2 regions of the Ectobacillus soli genome follow, and region 2 is predicted to be linked to the other one. Evidence: riboswitches for the same ligand, from Rfam matches in the RefSeq annotation. Region 2 holds a riboswitch; the other holds the start of a gene.

Region 1 (3,434 bases), 600 kb from region 2:
AGTTGCTGCACCTACCACAAGGAGATACTTCTGTTTCACCAAAATATTGTAAAATATATGCTTGTAAGCATCCCTCTGTATAGCAATAATCTTTCATCAACTGTAGCTTATTTAAATCCTGCTCTTTTCGTTCTTCGTTATGGGATTGTTCAATTAAAAATCGTTGAATTTGTACATCCTGGGCCCCATATAACAGGATACATTCACTATCCAGGCTGTCACGCCCAGCCCGTCCTGCTTCTTGATAATAGCTTTCCATATTTTTTGGCATTTGATAATGAATAACATAACGGACATTTGATTTATCAATGCCCATGCCAAATGCATTTGTAGCTACCATAACGGTAATATCATCTTGTAAAAATGCTTCCTGCGATGCAATACGTGCAACGTCTGTCATACCTGCATGATATTTTCCCGCCTGTATCCCTTGTTTTTCTAAATATTCATGAACATGATTTACTTCTTTTCTCGTTGCAGCATATATAATTCCAGCTTCTGTTTTATTCTTCTTTACATAATCTGTTACGAATTGGAGACGATTTTGTCCTTTTACAATTTTGAAGGATAAATTTTCCCGTTCAAATCCTGTAATTACTGTATGCTCTGACGGTATGTTTAACAATTGACAAATGTCTTCTCTTACCTCAGGTGTAGCTGTTGCAGTTAGAGCAAGAACGGTCGGTTTGTTAGAAAATTGTTGTAGAAACGTTTGAATTTTTACGTAACTTGGACGAAAGTCATGTCCCCATTGTGAAATACAATGGGCTTCATCCACTGCAATTAGCGAGATAGAAAGCTTTTGAAGTTCTTCCATGAATTGAGGAGATTCCAATCGTTCTGGGGCTATGTATAAGATTTTATAATCACCATGCTGCATACGATGCATACGCTCTTTGGCTTTTTCAAATGTTAACGTACTATTTAAATAGGTTGCAGGTATACCCACTTGTTCTAAACTATCTACTTGATCTTTCATTAATGAAATAAGCGGTGATATTACGAGGGTTATACCAGGAAGTAAAAGAGCAGGAATCTGATAACAAATTGATTTTCCACCACCTGTTGGCATAATACCAGCTGTGTTTTCCCCTGCCAACACGTGTTCAATAATCTGTTCTTGACCTACGCGGAATGATTCATATCCGAAATATTGTCGTAAATAACTACTAGCTTTTGTAGACACGCACTTTTTCCCTCCATTCTACTTGTATTATAGCATAAAGAATGAAGTAGCTGTTTCTTCTATGAAAAAGGCACTTCACTATGATACACGAAGTTCCTTGGCGAAGATGAACAACCGTTCATGAAATATGCTTATTTTCTATCGTGTCGGTAGTGAAAAACAAAGAACGAGTGTATTCGTATTGACCAACTCCAAAATAATTGATAGAATCGATGTAATATTTAGAAATTGCCGCTATGATCGTTATGGGTAATACTATAACAGGAGCAGCTTCTGGAGAGACTGCACACTGCAGCGCCGAAGGATTCACAATCTCAGGCAAAAGGACAGAAGAGTAATCGATGAAACCTTTCGTTATTCTTTTTACTTGTCTGGGATTGGAGGAAACTCCAATCCTTTTTTATATCCTTTTTTATATCTTTTTTTATTCATAGTTGTACAACAATTCAACACGGATTTCTACCAACATAAAGAGGTGAACATAGTGACCAGAAGAGCAGTAGTTAGCGTAATTGGAAAAGATCAAGTTGGAATCATTAGTAAGGTAACTCATGTATTAGCAGACAATGATGTGAATATTTTAGATATTAGTCAGACAATCTTACAGGACTTTTTCACAATGATGATGATTGTAGATGTATCGACCATTGAAGATTTAGCAACGCTACAAAATCAATTTGATATGATTAGTGAAAAGATGGGATTGAAAATCAACATTCAACTTGAAGAAATTTTTCACGCTATGCACCGCGTGTAAGGTATATCTCAGATAGCATAAGGGTTGGACATCCTTATGTTGGAGACAGCAGAGGAGAGAAACATATGGCAATTGCACTTGATGAAATGTTAGAAACAATCCAAATGGTTCAAATGGAGAATTTAGATATACGGACTGTTACAATGGGAATTAGCTTACGAGATTGTGCAGATTCTGATTTTGACAAGATGAATACTCGTATTTATCAAAAAATTACAACTTATGCAAGCCAATTAAAAGAGGTTGCTGAAGAGGTTGAACGGGAGTATGGTATACCGATTATAAACAAGCGAATTTCCATTACCCCCATTGCTGAACTACTAGGAAATGCAACCTTGCAGCAAACAATTGAGCTAGCAAAAACACTTGACCGAGCAGCAACCGAACTAGGAGTTGACTTCATAGGCGGATTTTCCGCTCTCGTACATAAGGGAATTGCAAAAGGTGACCAAACGTTGCTTGATGCACTTCCAGAAGCATTAAGTGTCACGGAGCGAGTATGTTCCTCTATTTCAGTCGCTACTACCAGAACTGGAATAAATATGGATGCCGTACGTCAAGTAGGTGAGATCATAAAGGACGCTGCTGAGCGTACCAAAGATAGAAATGGAATTGCTTGCGCTAAGCTTGTTGTTTTTTGCAATCCTGTTGAAGATAATCCCTTTATGGCCGGAGCATTCCACGGTTCTGGTGAAGGAGAAGTCGTTTTGAATGTTGGTGTAAGTGGACCAGGCGTCGTTTTACACGCGTTAAAACGATACCCGGATGCTGATCTTGGTGAAGTAGCCGACATCATCAAAAAAACAGTTTTTAAAATTACGCGTGCTGGAGAATTTATTGGAAGAGTTGTAGCAAAAAGGCTTGATGTTCCATTTGGTATTATGGACTTATCTCTCGCACCGACAAATGCTTTAAATGATAGTGTAGCTGAAATATTAGAGGAAATTGGACTTGAACGTGTTGGTACTCACGGAACCATTGCAGCTCTTGCTCTTATGAATGATGCAGTTAAAAAAGGCGGTGCGATGGCAAGCTCTTACGTCGGCGGATTAAGTGGTGCTTTTATTCCAGTAAGTGAAGATAACGGGATGATTCGCGGAATTATTGATCAATCCTTAACGTTGTCTAAACTAGAAGCGATGACTTGTGTCTGTTCCGTAGGACTTGATATGATTGCGATAACAGGAGATGTCTCCCCTTCAACCTTATCTGCGATGATAGCAGATGAAGCAGCAATCGGAATGATAAACAAAAAGACAACAGCCGTTCGCGTTATCCCAGTTCCAGGTAAGAAAGAAGGCGACATGGTTGAGTTTGGTGGGCTACTTGGACGTGCTCCTGTGATGGGCGTAAACCCATTCAGCTCCGAGAAGCTTATTCGACGAGGAGGACGGATTCCAGCTCCGCTACAATCGTTAATTAACTAAGAAAAGCAAAGGCAGAAGCCTTTGCTTTTCTTAGTTATGATCAAGACTAGGAGATGTTTGATAT
Region 2 (3,434 bases):
AGCATTTGCTTTAGTTCGGATAATCGTTCACAGTCCTGTCCTTCTAACCGAAAGACTATCCCGTCACATAGCACAGAACTATAGGAATTCAAAACGACCATTCGGTCAAAGCCCTTAATCATCAATTGGTAATCATCGCCTTCGCTTTCTTCAAATGTAAACTGTATAGGAGGTGGTCCATCCATCATTCGCAGGCTCTCAAAAGACTGACCATCATGCTCAATTGTTACCAACGGAGTCTTTGTGAGTAAAGGGATAAGTCTCACCCAAGTGGATGGCGGAATAAGTAATGTTTGATTACTAACTGTACAGTCAGAATGGTTCGGTAATGCTTCTAAAAAGGCCTTTTCATCATGTACGACCCGGACGAGTTGATGAATAATCGCATCTGATTCATTTAAAAAGCAATGAAGACCTGGGTCATATCTAAATGTAGAGGATATGTTACTGGGTTCCCCATGTTTTACGTCCTGTAGAAAGTCTCGAATTTTTTTTAGCTTCGTATGACCAATCTCTACTTCCATTCCAAACAAGTACTGACCTTTTCCTATCGAGAACGGCTTACAGATGAACTTGACATCAAGTACTTTTCTTTTTTCAAAATGAAGCTGATGTCCACTTGTTCGAGTTGGTCTGTCATGGAAGAGCTTCATGAAGTCTTCTGTTAGCTCTCCAGAATTGGATTGCGGACCCTGTACCCCGATAGGAAACGTTCCTTGTCGTTGCTGTTCATAAATGGCTAATAAAACGGCCGCAATATGTTGGCAACACTTCCCGAAGTTTGGTAACGTAGGACAGCTACATTTCGTCTGCATGACCCCTTTCACATCTTCTTCAATTGTGACATGAAAGTCTTCCGTTCCATTAACGGTGGCTTCGCAGAAATCCGGGCTATACTGGTTAAATGTTACTTTACTCGCTTGATAAAAAGATTCTCCTCTTTTGAAGGAGACGGTACCGCACATTTCTTTTATCATCTTATAATTTATTTTTATATCCATGTACTCCCGCTCCTTCCTTTCTATTTGTCGAAGGGTATCTATATATTCGAAGCCTGTACTATTTTTCTTCACTTGTCCCATTTTATCATGTTCATGTATTCTTTGTTCAATCGAACTGGTAGTGGAACAAGAAAAAGGCGATGCCATATTTAAGCATGGCACCCGTTACTTCAATAGCAGCTATTTTATTTGCAAATCAGAAATAGCCCCGCCTCGTTATACAATTGAAATTGAGCTTTAAATTATTTTGAAGAATGGAGCAAAATATAAATATTATCATAAAGACCAAACAGATTTCATATTACTGACCTTGACCTTTTCAATTAATACTGGTAGAATTCTAAACTATCATACAATAATTTTTAGCCGTTTTTTTGATTACTTACAATCAAATAGGTTGCTATGATTGTTATGGGTAAAACTATAACAGGAGCAGTTTCTGGAGAGATCGCAAATCGTTGCGACGCCGAAGGGTTCACAATCTCAGGCAAAAGGACAGAAGGATAAACAAAGCTATTTGCTATGTTATTATTCTGACGTTTAATGAGATTGGAGAATTCCAATCTCATTTTTTTATCTAAAAAAAATAATACTTTACTAAATAATAGCTATAAAAATTATTATTTTTATGACTACTACATATAAATATCAATATAATTTGGAGGGATTGCAGTGGCACAGCAAGCGTTAAAAAGAGATTTGAAGAATCGACATGTACAATTAATCGCAATTGGTGGTACGATTGGAACTGGTTTGTTTTTAGGTTCAGGTAAAGCGATCCAATTGGCAGGCCCTTCTATTATCTTTGCTTATTTAATCGTTGGGATTGCAGTGTTTTTTGTCATGAGAGCATTAGGAGAATTACTTCTATCGAATACGGGGTATCAATCATTTACAGACTTTGCTGTAGATTATATTGGACCGTGGGCAGGCTTTGTGACTGGATGGACATATTGGTTTTGTTGGATTATGACAGCCATGGCTGATCTTATAGCAATTGGTGTCTATGTACAATATTGGTTCCGCATTCCTCAATGGATACCTGCAATCATCGGTTTAGTCATTTTATTAGGGCTGAATTTACTGACTGTTAAACTTTTTGGAGAGTTAGAGTTTTGGTTTGCCTTAATTAAGGTCATCACCATTCTTGCTTTAATTATTATAGGAATTGTTCTCCTATTCATAGGATTCAAAACAGATACGGGAGCTGTTTCAGTATCAAATCTATGGGATTATGGTGGACTATTTCCAAATGGAATATCTGGTTTTTTCCTCTCATTCCAAATGGTCGTATTTGCATTTGTTGGCGTTGAGTTAGTAGGTGTTTCTGCAGCAGAAACAGCTGATCCACAAAAAAGCATTCCATCAGCGATTAATAAAATTCCTCTTAGAATTCTGTTCTTCTACGTGGGAGCACTTGTCATCATTTTATGTATTAATCCATGGGTTCAATTAAGTCCATCTAGCAGTCCTTTTGTACAGGTGTTCCGTTTAGTAGGAATCCCAATAGCAGCTGGAATCATTAACTTCGTTGTCTTAACATCAGCAGCCTCAGCTTGTAATAGTGGTTTGTTTTCAACAAGCAGAATTTTATATAACTTAAGTGTTCATAATGAGAAGAAAGCTAGACTTGCAAAGTTAAATAAAAATTATGTACCTAGTAATGCTTTGATCCTATCCGCGATTGTTCTTTCTATCGGAGCACTTTTAAGTAAACTAATTCCAGAACAGGCTTTTGGCATTGTAACTACCATTAGTGCCATTTGTTTTATTTGGGTTTGGAGCATTATCTTAATTTCTCATATACGTTATAGCAAATCACGTCCAGATTTACGAAAACAATCCATTTTTAAAGCACCGTTCACACCATTTATTAATTATGTCGTACTAGCACTATTTGCATTCATTTTAATCATCATGTTATTTGCTGCAGCGACTCGTTTAGCCCTGTTAATGACACCTTTATGGTTTGCACTATTATTCATACTGTATTTCTTCAAACTGAAAAATATAAAATAATTACTTCAAAAAGCCCTTTCATTTATTCGGTTATATTTGATTGATTTAATCAACTGACAGATGGATGTCATTGGTGCAAAACAGCTAGGATCATCAAATAAATGTCGCTATAATGCTATTTCTCAATGTTGAGGAATAGTATTTTTTTATATAAATTTAAAATACTAACCTTGATAAACAGCAAAAGAAAGAACATGTTTTGAAAAACGATTGATGAAAACATATTCTTTCTATATTTAGATAGATAAATATCTTTATAATATTAAATTATATCCTTGATTATCCTTCAATTAAAGCACTCATAAGTTAACCTAAGAAAATAATTAAAATTACAAGGAATTATCCTTTTCTTTTTTTGAAGAAAACAAGATAGAGTATTTCAAGAATCCCAACTGTATTTACTATTAACAGTAC

The links. A riboswitch is a leader RNA that binds a small molecule or an ion and turns the genes downstream of it on or off. The one in region 2 is predicted to bind glycine.
Region 1: linked by a shared signal. The riboswitch ahead of ACAN53_RS06290 (ACT domain-containing protein) and the one ahead of ACAN53_RS09290 (amino acid permease) in region 2 are both predicted to bind glycine.

What each region holds. Positions count from the first base shown of each region.
Region 1 covers NZ_JBGJZM010000001.1:1,201,909-1,205,342, reverse strand. The annotation lists gene recQ (DNA helicase RecQ) at 1-1,186, opposite strand, end outside; glycine riboswitch at 1,450-1,526, shown strand; gene ACAN53_RS06290 (ACT domain-containing protein) at 1,668-1,943, shown strand; gene ACAN53_RS06285 (PFL family protein) at 2,009-3,370, shown strand; gene ACAN53_RS06280 (MFS transporter) at 3,401-3,434, opposite strand, start outside.
Region 2 covers NZ_JBGJZM010000001.1:1,803,047-1,806,480, forward strand. The annotation lists gene ACAN53_RS09285 (DEAD/DEAH box helicase) at 1-1,001, opposite strand, end outside; glycine riboswitch at 1,431-1,510, shown strand; gene ACAN53_RS09290 (amino acid permease) at 1,674-3,020, shown strand; gene ACAN53_RS09295 (DUF5652 family protein) at 3,360-3,434, opposite strand, start outside.